DNA from 4 places in the Fundicoccus sp. Sow4_H7 genome. Region 1 is predicted to be linked to each of the others. Evidence: predicted binding sites of a transcription regulator. Region 1 holds the regulator's gene; each other region holds the start of a gene.

Region 1 (3,219 bases):
AATTTGGCAGGATGGAACTCATTGGTTTAGAGGATTTAACGTCCTATTTTCAATTAAAAAAATTAGGACCAGAACCGACAACAGAATCCTTTAAAATAAATAACTTTGCTGAAAAACTAAGTCGTATTAAAAAATCCATCAAACCAGCATTGCTCGATCAATATTTAGTAACAGGTTTAGGTAATATTTATGTGGATGAGGTTTTATTCCAAGCAAAGATTCATCCCTTAACCTCTTCCCAGCAATTGACCTCAAGTCAAATTAAACGATTGCATCATGCCATCATTGATGTTTTAAGTCGAGCAAGTGAAGCGGGCGGTTCAAGTATTCGAACATATCGCAATGCTTATGGTAAAGAAGGGACTTTTCAACAACATCACCAAGTTTATGGAAAAGAAAATCAGCCATGTCCTATTTGTGGCACAAGTATTGAAAAAATCTCTGTCGGTCAACGAGGAACACATTTTTGTCCGAATTGCCAGATTTTTGAGGAAAAGTAGGAGAGTCGATCCATGTATATCATTGCATTAACTGGAGGTATCGCTACAGGGAAATCGACAGTCGCGAATTATTTGTTAGATAAAGATTATCCTGTCATTGATACGGATCTGCTGTCAAGAAAAGTAGTAGAACCAGCCGAAGTCGGCTTAAAAAGAGTTGTTGAAACTTTTGGAAAAGTTGTTTTGACAGCAGAAGGTGAACTTAATCGAAGTCAATTAGCTGCAATCATTTTTAACGATGAAGATAAAAAAGAAACTTTGAATGCTATTTTACATCCATTGATCTTTGAGGAAGTTGATCGTTTACTAGAATTGTATAGGCATGAGGAAGAAGCGTTAGTATTTGTGGATGTCCCTTTATTATTTGAGATTGGTCGGAACAATTATTATGATGAAGATTGGTTGGTTTATACCAAACCAGAGCTGCAACTGGAACGACTCATTAAACGTAATGCTTATTCGCAAGAAGAGGCCACAGCGCGGATTAATAGTCAAATGCCCATTGATACAAAAATTGAATTAGCTGATATTATTATCGATAACAGTGGCACCGTAGATGAAACCTATCGACAGCTGGATATAGAATTGAATCGTTTAAATGAGAAATTAGTTAACTAGACTTTTTACAATTTGCTTACTATGTTAAAATAATGAAAACAAGTTTATTTGAGAGGAGGTTAGCTTAATGGAATGTCCAAAATGTCGACATCAGCAATCAAAAGTGATTGACTCACGTCCAGCAGATGATGGAGCCTCAATCCGTAGACGTAGGGAATGTTTAAATTGTGGTACTCGTTTTAATACTTATGAAAGAGTCGAAAGAGCGCCATTATTAGTCGTAAAAAGAGATGGGACACGTGAAGAGTTTAACCGTGATAAAATGTTAAGGGGTATTATACGTGCTGCCGAAAAGAGACCTATTTCTCGTGAACAAATGGATCAACTTGCTGCCAATGTAGAAAACGCAGTACGAGAAGAATCTGATACCGAAATTGCTAGCGAGCGTATTGGGGAATTTATTATGCCTAGACTAATGGAAATTGATGAAGTGGCTTATATTCGCTTTGCCAGTGTTTATCGTCAATTTCAGTCACGTGATATGTTCATTAAGGAGCTTGAAGCCATGAACCACAAAATGAAAGCTGACGGCTCATCTGTTGAGCTAGAATCAAATGAAACTGAAACCGAATGATCAATTTCAGGTGATTTTTCATCATTCGGTAGGCGCCAATGAATTAGAAAGACTTTCGCTCTTATATCAACCTATCATTGGAAGTTTAGCTGTCACCTTATACCAACGATTGATATTTTTTGCAAAACAAAAAAATACTTGGTCAGACTGTATTAAACACGCGACCTTCCTGCCACTTATCAATAGCGGTATCGATCAGTTTGAAAAAAGCCGTCATGCATTAGAAGCAGTTGGCTTAATGAAATCTTATGTCAAAAAAGAAGAACAGTTAGATTATCAAAAAATATTATATTACGAGCTCTTACCAACTTTAACGGCTCAAGAATTTTTAAGCCATCCCTTATTAAATACAGCTTTATATCGTCAAGTTGGTGAGGAAAGCTATCTTTCTATTGTTGAATATTTTAGCGTAGATGACTGGAACAAAAACGATTTTCAAAATATTTCTAAATCATATTCTGATGTCTTTAGAGTTTATCAAACAGATGTTCCTGTTAATGAGTCTATTCATCAGGATAATTCTAATGTAAATTCTGTTGAAATGCCGCCTACATTTAATTACAGTTTGTTTTTAAGGTATTTAATTGCTGAAGGGATTGAACATACTCAATTCACATCGCAGCTGCGCGAAAGTATTGCAGCTATTCATCAAGTTTATCAACTAGACGAAGAAGAAATGTTAGAAGTTATTAAAAACAGTTTAAATCCTCTCAAAAATACGATTCAATTAAATCAATTGAAGATCTTTGCTGAACGAAAAGTTCAACAAAAAGAAAAACAAAATGTTGAGAAAAAACCACGTCCTGTGAGTCTTCCTAAACAAGACCATAATCCATTATTATCTCAAGCAGATATGGAATTAGTAAGTCTTTGTGAACACATTCCAGCGCCAGTTTTCTTAAATAAAATAAAGCAAAATGTTGGTGGATTTGCGACAGACAGCGAAAGTTACTATTTAATAACTCTTTCTGAAAAGTCAGAACTGAATGAAGCTGTGATTAATATGTTAGTTTATTATTTGTTGGTATTTAAACAAAGAGACAATATTTACAAAGGTGAACTTGAACGAATGGCAAATTTATGGCAAAAGCAAGGGATTGATACGGCAGCTAATGCATTGTTAGCTATTTATTCAGAAGAAGAGAAGGCTAAAGAAAAAGAGACGAAGCAAACTAATTCTCAAAGTAAAAAATGGTATCAAAAAGATCATCGTCGTGTGGAAGAATTACCTGACTGGCTAATTGAACAAGAAAAAAATAAGAATGATGGACCCTCTAATGTTAAGGAAACTAAAAAGATTGCAGATGCTACTTCCAATGAACGAGAGCAAGAAATTCGTAGCAAATTAAACCAACTATTAAATGAGGGAGGTGACTAAATTTGCAATCAATGAATGATATTGTTAATAAAATGATTGGTGGAAATAGTCGCTACCAAGAAAGTTTAAATCAAACGATTAAGTCTACTTTAGCTTTTGAACCTATTCAAGCGTTTGTCAATGCCAATAGTGATCGCATTTCTGAAGAA
Region 2 (3,219 bases), on a different contig from region 1:
ACCTAATATTAATTTACGTGGTTTTGATACTATTTTCTCCATGATTGAGCCATGGATTAATTCAGCTAACATTAGAGTGTTAGTTATTGGCCTTATCATTGTTCTAATTTGTATTAGCTTACTCGCTTTCTTTTTCAAAACGGATTTAGGCCAAGCCATGGTAGCAACAGGTGACAATGAAATAATGGCTAAATCAATTGGTATTAATACATCCGCTATGAAAATATTGGCTTTAATGATTGCGAATGGTTTAATTGGTTTTTGTGGAGCATTCATTGCTCAAAACAACGGTTTTGCAGATGTTACCATGGGAAATGGTATTGTTGTTATAGCCATGTCATCGATCGTCATAGGCGAGGTATTTTTTAAAGACTTATCCTTAGCAGCTCGTTTAATGTCAATTGTCATTGGATCAATCGTGTATCAAATCATTATCGTATTTGTTTTACAACTTGGTCTTCACCCTACGGATTTCAGATTGATATCAGCTTTAGTTATGGCTGTATTCTTATCATTCCCAACGATCAAAAGAAAATTAACCATTCAATTTGCTAATCAGAAAAAAGGGGGTACACATTAATGAATGTAAAACCTCAAATTCAATTAACAAATGTTTATAAACAATTTATCCGTCAAACCGGTGAGCAAGTAGTTGGTCTACAAGATTTAAATTTATCTATTTTTCCCCAAGAAGTTATTGGTATTATAGGAACAAATGGTGCCGGAAAATCAACCTTATTTAATTGCTTAACGGGTCAAATTCCCGTTGATTTAGGCGATATCGAAATAGAAGGCCAATCGATTTACAGCATGTCCACTCAATCTTTAGCCCGTCAAATTGGACGTGTTTTTCAAGATCCAAACATGGGAACAGCTCCAAGGATGACCGTATTTGAAAATCTTATGTTAGCCAACAAACGGGGTGAAAAACGCTTAATGGGACGTTCCTTAACGGCAAATAATCGTCAAGGACTCATAGAAAAATTAAAACCTTTTAAATTAGATTTAGAGAACCGTTTAGATGTTCCCATTGAAAATCTCTCAGGTGGTCAAAGACAAGCTGTTTCATTGGTAATGGCAACCTTATTACAGCCAAAACTTTTACTATTGGATGAATATACAGCATCTTTAGATCCGCGAACGGCTAAAGACGTCATGGATATGACATCGCAATTAATTCAAGAATACAAATTAACAACCATCATGATAACCCATCAACTACAAGATGCACTAGAATATTGTGATCGAATCGTTGTGATGCATCAAGGAAAAATCGTTAAAATATACAGTAATGAACAAATCAAATCCACATCTACCACGGACTTATACCAATACTTAGTAGATTTAGTTGATATAGAAAGTAATAAAAACAATCCTTGATATAAAAAATTAATCATCTATAATAAATATCAGACATATAGAGTAGCGTTTGCTATTTCAAACAAATAACGACTATATATTGTGTATAAAATAACTTCAACACACAATATATAGTTGTTTTTTGTTTTAGTTTAGTTTATGATGTATACATCAATGAATTCAAAGGTGGTTATCAAATGAAAAATATTATCGTTTATTCAAAACCAAACTGTATGCAATGTAATTTTACCAAGAAATTTTTAGATTCAAAAGACATTGAATATACAACTTATGATGTATATGAAAACGAAGAGGCTTTAAACCATGTAAAAGAATTAGGCTTCCAGTCATTACCTGTCATCGAAATTGAAGGAGAAGAGCCATTCTTTGGATTTCGACCTGATTTATTAGAAAAATTAGCATAATCATTTCAAAATAAAATAGCGTAAGAATCTCTTGACAACAAATGAGATTCTTACGCTGTTTTTGCTATTTTACAATTGATTTTGCATAACTAGATGGACTTAAACCGTATTTTTCACTAAATACACGAGAAAAATATTGGCTCGAACCATAGCCAACAGCTTTAGAGATTTCAGTTAAATTCATTTGCGAGTTTCGGATAAGTTCTTTACTATATTCAAGTTTTATCGTATTGATGTGTTCTTTTGGCGTTTCATTGGTGTATTTTCTAAAATACTTTTGAATGGATGAGCGTGATAATGAAAATTCCTCGACTAAATCACTAATTTGAATTGGTTTTTCAACGTTTTCCTTAATAAAGCTAATCATTGATTCTAAAATGTCACTTTCATAATTTTCTCGCATGGATGTATTTGTTTGTGTTTCAATTTCTATTGGACCAGCAAGCATGTATAGGAGAACAGAATGCAAAATTTGATAAATATAATCTATTCCATAAGGGCTTTCTTTAGCATTCATTAAAAACTTTATTTGATTTGAGACATAGGGTAATTGATTTTTTAACGAAAATATTTTATTTTGAATTTGAATTGGCATCGTGCTTAAATCAAAAATCAGCGATAAGTAAGCAATATCTTGATCAGTAGTTGTTGTATTTTGTACTTTTTGATTTGGATAAATCAAGAGGCTATCTTGTCGATCTAAAGTTAACTTTTTCTCATCTAACTGAATACTTAATTGCCCACAATCTACAATGATTAGTTCAAAATATGGATGGCTCTTAACAGAATTATTTAGTTGTGTAAGGTTAGAAAAATAGTTCATGCTGAAAATCTGTTCGATATTCAGGACAGGTTTTGGTAAAGCAATAGAAATACGTTTGGGTGATGCTAGTAATTTAGGTTCATCATTTTTAGCTGATTCTAAGTAAATTTGACTACTATTCGTTAAAGCTATTACATTAAAGTAGACTTTAGATGGTATTTCAATCGATCCTTCTAAAAGAAAACGATGCAATTGACTTGGTTGCGATAAATCATCTGTTAATGCGATAATTGAAAGTCCTTCTTTTGCTGAAACAGTAACGGCTTGTTTAAATAAAAATAAAGTATCTGTATAATTGGAGCGGATGTCTACTAAAGCATCTTGAGGCTTTTCGTCTAAGATTGGGTTCTCAGTTATTAAGGCAAAATAAGCTGATTGAGTATTAATCGTTGATTGATTGTACATAATATCTCCTTTCGTATACAAATTAAGCAACTAAACAATTAATACTATTATAACCTAATTAGAAATCGTTCACCATAATATTTATAAATAAGAATGCTCTTTATTTGTTATTAAACATCACTAATTTGTACAAACATTAATAATTTATCCAAATCAGTATTTCTTTATATTAAAACAAATGATATTTATAACAATTAGCTTACAGTT
Region 3 (3,219 bases), on a different contig from region 1:
GGGGAGTCTGGTTCAGGTAAATCAACGGTGGCCAATTCCATTATGGGACTCGTTAACCCTGAAGAAGGCGAAATTCTTTTTGAAGGTCAAGGTTTACTTAAAATGAATCCTCGCGAAAGACGGCAAGTCTATCAAAATCTACAAATGGTTTTCCAAGACCCTTACAGTACCTTGGATCCTAAGAAAACAATCGGCTGGAGTATTATGGAACCATTGACCATCCATAAAATTGGAACAAAAGCAGAACGAAAAGAACTTGTTATTCAAGCACTCCACGATGTAGAGTTGGACGAAACATATTACTCCCGCTATCCACATGAATTAAGTGGTGGCCAAAGACAGCGGATAGCCATCGCAAGTACCATTATTTTAAAACCTAAATTTTTAATTATTGATGAAGGGGTGTCATCTTTAGATGTTTCGATTCAAGCAGCCATATTAAATTTACTGAACGACTTAAAAGCCAAATATTCCTTAACGTACTTATTCATTTCCCATGACTTAAACGTTATCGAATATTTCTGTGACCGCATCGCAGTCATGCACCACGGTAAATTAGTCGAAGTCTTTGATGCCGCTGATGAAAAACGCCATGAACGCGAAACTTACACCCAAAAATTATTTAATGCCATCCCACCGATCTATTTAAATAATTAAACTAACCATTTTAAAGAGGAGATGAATCATGAAATTAGGGCTAATCTCTGATATACATTATGATACATATGAAAACTTAACCAAAGAAGATTTTTTTGGAAACATCAAGCAGTTAGTAACAGAAAATTCTCTCGATACACTTGTAATTGGTGGAGATATTTCAAACAGCCATAAAACAACCTTTCCTTTCGTTGAAGAACTACAAGCACAATTAAACGTCCCTGTCTATTTCGTGCCAGGCAACCATGATTATTGGGAGAAAAACCTCGTCCATAAAGATAGCATGAAAGTGTACCAAAACTATGTTGATCACTCACAATCTTTATTAGAATCCCCTGTCATCCTATCTGATAAATATGCCCTAGTGGGACATTCCGCTTGGTATAACCATGCCATTCATGGTCAGCAGTTTACTGAAGAAGAATTGGATAAAGGCATTTATGGTGAAAGAACTTGGCAAGATAAACTCAATGCGCGCTGGGGAATGACCGACCGCGAACTATCGAAGCATTTTGCTGATCTCGTTAAAAAAGATTTAGAAAAAGTTGGTGACCGTGATGTCGTGTTAGTCACACATATGGTAACCATCCCGGACTTCACCGTTCCAATGCCACATGAACCATTTGACTTTTTTAACGCATTTATTGCTACAGATGACTTTGATGACATACACCGTGACTACCCTATTAAATATAGCTCAATGGGCCATGTGCATTACCGTGGAACAGTTGAGCGTGACGGTATCACTTATATTTGTAACTGTTTAGGTTATCAAAGAGAATGGCGTTCTGATGATTTTCAAAAAGAACTCCAAGCGTCACTATTCGTACTTGAATTAGAATAAGAGATATTTATTCAATACATCTGATTATAAATCGGATGTATTTTTTATGTATTAAAGTAAATATTTATGCTACAATCTATAAGTTGCGTTTTAACAACCAGTGATATTTATTTGTATTGAACAATATGTTGTGGTGTGTTATAATTCATAACACTACATATTGTGTTGAATAGATATTGGATTAGGAGAGGGGTAGATGACAATTATTGTTATTGGTGGCATGATTGGTGCTGGAAAAACGAGTGTTGCGAAGATTATTGCGGAAGCGTTAGAAAGTGAGGTATTTTATGAAAATGTGGACGATAACCATATTCTTCCACTATTTTACACGGCTTCAGCTGAAGAACAAGCAGCCAAACGTTATCCATTTCTGTTGCAATTAGAATTTTTAAGTAGTCGTTTTTCAAACATTAAGGATGCGCTAATTAATCAAGATAATGTTCTTGACCGCTCGATTTACGAAGACTGGTATTTTTGTAAGGTGAATAATGATTTAGGGAATATTTCGGATACTGAGTTCCATATTTATGAAAAATTACTCAATAATATGATGGAAGAACTGGATGAATTACCTAAAAAGAGCCCTGATTTAATGGTTTATTTGACCGGATCTTTCGAGACCATCATCCATCGTATTGGAATGCGTGGTCGTGATTTTGAGCAAGATCCTAAATTAATGAATTACTACTATACTTTATGGTTTAGCTACGATGACTGGGTAGAAAATTATTATTCAGCTTCACAAGTCTTGACCATTGATATTGATCGCTATGATGTGGTGAATAATCCTGAAGATGCCGAATCAGTCATTGAGATGGTAAAAGCTAAATTGGCTGATTTGCGTATTGAACAAATAGCGAGTCAAAGTAAATAAAATAACCCCGTAACGATTTCGATTAATGGAATTGTTACGGGGTTTTAAGTTATTTATTTGCTTGATGGGCTTCGAGAACTTTTTGGCCGAGTTCACTTTCATGGAAGTGATCCATAATATATTGAAGTTCATCCTTGGTGACATTCGCACCGAATGCATTACTGCCTGGTTCTAGTTTAATACTGTCTGCCAGGCTACCAATAAATAAAGCATCAAAGCCAAATTTGGTGACAATGTCCATCGCGATATCCACAGCTTCTTTGTTATCTCCAGCTACGGCAATGGCTTTTCTATCTTCGTCTTGATCGATACGACTTTCATCATAAATATCATGGTAACCCATATGATTAAAGGCTTTTACAACGATACTGCCTTTAAGATATTCTTGAATGATTTCACTGGTAGCTTGTAGGGGATTTGAGAAATCTTCACGAACTCCATCAACTTCCCACCAATAGTTCATCGCATCAATCACGATTTTACCTTTAAGTGTGCTGGGATCAATGCTGGGATATTTACTTAAAGGAAGGGCTAGGATAATAATATCTGCTTCTTGGGCAACAGTCTTTGAATCAGAGGCAATTGCACCGGGGGCTAGGACTTCAACGGTTAGCGCAATTTTTGAAGCTGGGCCTGAACCAGAAATGATGACATCGTAACCAGCTTTGACAGCTAGTTGAGCCAAGACAATTCCAACTTTACCTGCACCTAAAATGCCTAATTTCGTCATTTTATTTCCCCTTTGATAAGATTTCTTTTACTTGTGGAATCACTTCTTGTCCATATAATTCGATGATTTTACGACGCACATCGGCACTTTGTTGGCCTGCTCCGTAAACTAAGT
Region 4 (3,219 bases), on a different contig from region 1:
CAGCAGGATTTTGCCGTAAATTTGGATATTCGCAATAATGAATAAAACCGCCGCTGGTGTATTTTGCATAATCTTTTTCAAAGTTGAGTTTTTCAAATGGATTAGGATCTTTACGGACATCATAATGAAAACTATTGGTATAGTAATCTTTGTCAGTAATATCTGCAATCACACCAAACTTTTCCTTATCCAATCGACTAAAACGATCGGTTAAACTCTCTGAAGGCGTACTGTAAACACTAAAATGATAGCCGTAAGTATTGCCCCAGGCATCCGTATGCTTTTTCATATGACGTAAAATATCTAAAGTAAATTCCTTCGCTTCTAAGTTATGCTCCCAGTCTGGTCCGTAAAAACAGCTAGCCGCTTCATATAAGCCAATAAAGCCTAAGGATATGGTAGCTCTTTTGTTCTTAAATACCTCATCCACCCCATCAGAGAGATTCAAACGTTTTCCAAAGGCCCCGTGCTGGTAAAGGATTGGCGCATTTTCAGTTAAGGCTTCACGGCAACGTTCAATTCGGTACAACAAAGCTGTTTTGGCGACTTCCAAGCGTTCATTTAAAATTGTCCAAAATTGTTCTTGATTCCCATCGGCTTCAATAGCAATACGCGGAATATTTAAGGTCACGACCCCTAAATTCATCCGGCCACTATTCACTTCGTTACCATTCTCATCCAGCCATCCCTGTAAAAACGAGCGACAGCCCATCGGCGCTTTAAAACTACCCGTTAATTCAACAATCTTATCATACATCAAGACATCGGGATACATTCTCTTTGTAGCACAGTCCACAGCCATTTGTTTTATATCATAATTAGGATCTGTTGTTTTCAGATTAACCCCATCTTTTAAAGTAAATACCAACTTAGGAAAAATGGCAGTTCTTTTTTCCCGTCCTAGCCCTTCCAAACGTACTTTTAAAATTGCTTTTTGAATATGGCGGCTAAACCAATCTGTCCCAAGACCAAAGCCAAGGGTGGTAAAAGGCGTTTGTCCATTGGAAGTGTACAAGGTATTTATTTCATACTCTAAACTTTGCATCGCATCATAAATATCTTTTTCAGTTTTACGATAAGCATAAGCTTCGTGCTGGCTTGAGTCTTCAATCCACTCTTGCGCTGTTTTTAAATGTTTTTCAAAATTTAAACGCGCATATGGAGCGAGGACTTCATCAATTCGATCCGCACTACAACCACCATATTGCGAAGAAGCAACATTGGCGACAATTTGAGCAATTTGGGCGGTAGCCGTATTGATTGAGCGCGGAGACTCCACTTGGGCATTCCCAATATGAAAACCTTGACTTAGCATGCCTTTAAAATCAATTAAACAGCAATTCGTCATGGGTGAATAAGGATGGTAGTCCAAATCGTGATAGTGAATGTCCCCTTTAAGATGCGCATTAGCAACAGCCGGCGGTAGCATGGTTAAACCAATTGCTTTGGCACTAACCCCTGCCGTTAAATCACGGGTGGTATTAAAAACACGGCTATCCTTATTGGCATTTTCATTCACAACAGTTTGATCGCCGGATTGTAATTCATGGAGTTTTTGGGAAACATCATATTGTGCTTGTTTATCTTGCGCTTGTTTTTTCGAAACAGCTTCAAACAATTCAGTTGCTTCAAACAACTGATTATTTCTTAAAACCTCCATAACAATCAAATAAATACTACTGCTTGTAATGATTGTTGTAGATTGACTAAAAATTAAAGCTTCTATTTCATTCACAATTTGTTGAACAGAAAAATGGCTTTTGACCGATTTAAAAACATTTTCGATTACGGTGGCAATTTGATACGAACGATAAGAAACTATTTGCCCGTCTCTTTTCTTAACTTTTAAATCCGTTGTGGTTTGATAAATATTATTCATGTTAACGACTCTCTGTTCAGACATATTTCTTACCTCTTCCTCATACTGCTAATTATTCATTATAAAAACTATAACATTTACCTATAGTTATAGCAAGAAAAATTACTATATATATGGATTTTTTTATTTTTTAAACACAATATATAGTGTTTATTTATTTAAACGTTTTATATATGTGGGTTATAGCAATAATCAATTTGTCTAACAGTCCTATCTTTAGCATAATCCTAGCGTCTATTTTATAATATATTTATATGATTATTTATTGATGCTATCCGCAATCACACAGGTTTCTTTTGGTATCAAACATCTTTCGATTTGCCTCATATACTTGCAGCTGAAAGAAAAGTATTACGGTTTGGATCAGCAACGCATGAAGCGTGGGTTTATTTAAATGGGCAAGAGATTTACCACCACAAAGGTGGTTTTACTCCCTTTGAAATGGACATTACTGAAGTCGCAGTCCCAGGAGAAAATCTCCTCACAGTTCGGATCAGCAATATGCTTGACCATACAACACTTCCAGTAGGTAACTACTCTGAAACGACTGATAGCCAAGGCCGACTCAAAAGAAAAATGGATAAAACTTTGACTTTTTCAATTATGCCGGTATCCATCGCCCCGTTACTTTATACACCACCAACCATTATTTTATCGAAGATATTCGTATTAACCCCCAACTCAATCATGACTTGTCACAGGCAACGATTGACTTTTCAGTCGATACGAACAAATTGAATCAACATGAGATATTTATTGAAATAATGGATGAAGAAGGCGAAGTTGTCGCGAGCGGTAAACCAAATTCCGCTTTAACAATCGAGCAACCGCATTTATGGCAACCATTGCATGCTTATTTGTATACAGCAAAAGTTACATTAAAAGATGGGTCAAATATATTGGATGTCTATAACGAGCCATTTGGTATTCGCAAAATTGAAGTGAAAAATGGGAAGTTTTTAATTAATCATAAGCCATTCTACTTTAAAGGATTTGGTAAACATGAGGATAGTTATGTGCATGGTCGTGTGGTTTAGATAATGCGCTAAATGTCTTAGATATTCAGCTAATGAAACGGATGGGTGCCAACTCATTGCGGACGTCCCATTATCCTTACTCCGAAGAAATGATGCGCTTATGTGATCGTGAAGGCATTGTTGTTATTGATGAGACAACGGGAGTTGGCATTATGGAATCCTTTAATTTTGACGTGTCTGCTGTTGGTGATCCTAACTTTACAGACAATACTTTTACGACATTAGATACGACTCAAGCCCATGAACAAGTCATCCGCGAACTCATTGCACGGGATAAAAACCACGCCTGTGTAGTAATGTGGT

Evidence for each region. The regulator NrdR, encoded in region 1, represses ribonucleotide reductase genes. The targets are predictions, from matches to a motif close to ACACNATATATNGTGT.
Region 2: the regulator NrdR is predicted to act here: its motif matches at 1,482-1,497, upstream of nrdH (glutaredoxin-like protein NrdH).
Region 3: the regulator NrdR is predicted to act here: its motif matches at 1,652-1,667, upstream of ACTQ54_RS10665 (deoxynucleoside kinase).
Region 4: the regulator NrdR is predicted to act here: its motif matches at 2,014-2,029, upstream of nrdD (anaerobic ribonucleoside-triphosphate reductase).

What each region holds. Positions count from the first base shown of each region.
Region 1 covers NZ_JBQKME010000005.1:14,175-17,393, forward strand. Annotated here, with positions in the region: gene mutM (DNA-formamidopyrimidine glycosylase) at 1-500, shown strand, start outside; gene coaE (dephospho-CoA kinase) at 513-1,118, shown strand; gene nrdR (transcriptional regulator NrdR) at 1,186-1,692, shown strand; gene ACTQ54_RS06225 (DnaD domain protein) at 1,673-3,070, shown strand; gene dnaI (primosomal protein DnaI) at 3,082-3,219, shown strand, end outside.
Region 2 covers NZ_JBQKME010000004.1:135,780-138,998, forward strand. Annotated here, with positions in the region: gene ACTQ54_RS05800 (ABC transporter permease) at 1-580, shown strand, start outside; gene ACTQ54_RS05805 (ABC transporter ATP-binding protein) at 580-1,380, shown strand; gene nrdH (glutaredoxin-like protein NrdH) at 1,557-1,784, shown strand; gene ACTQ54_RS05815 (AraC family transcriptional regulator) at 1,849-3,012, opposite strand.
Region 3 covers NZ_JBQKME010000013.1:2,082-5,300, reverse strand. Annotated here, with positions in the region: gene ACTQ54_RS10675 (ATP-binding cassette domain-containing protein) at 1-657, shown strand, start outside; gene ACTQ54_RS10670 (metallophosphoesterase) at 686-1,501, shown strand; gene ACTQ54_RS10665 (deoxynucleoside kinase) at 1,698-2,375, shown strand; gene ACTQ54_RS10660 (NADPH-dependent F420 reductase) at 2,425-3,105, opposite strand; gene ACTQ54_RS10655 (LLM class flavin-dependent oxidoreductase) at 3,107-3,219, opposite strand, start outside.
Region 4 covers NZ_JBQKME010000009.1:64,832-68,050, reverse strand. Annotated here, with positions in the region: gene nrdD (anaerobic ribonucleoside-triphosphate reductase) at 1-1,903, opposite strand, end outside; partial or broken gene uidA (beta-glucuronidase) at 2,144-3,219, shown strand, end outside.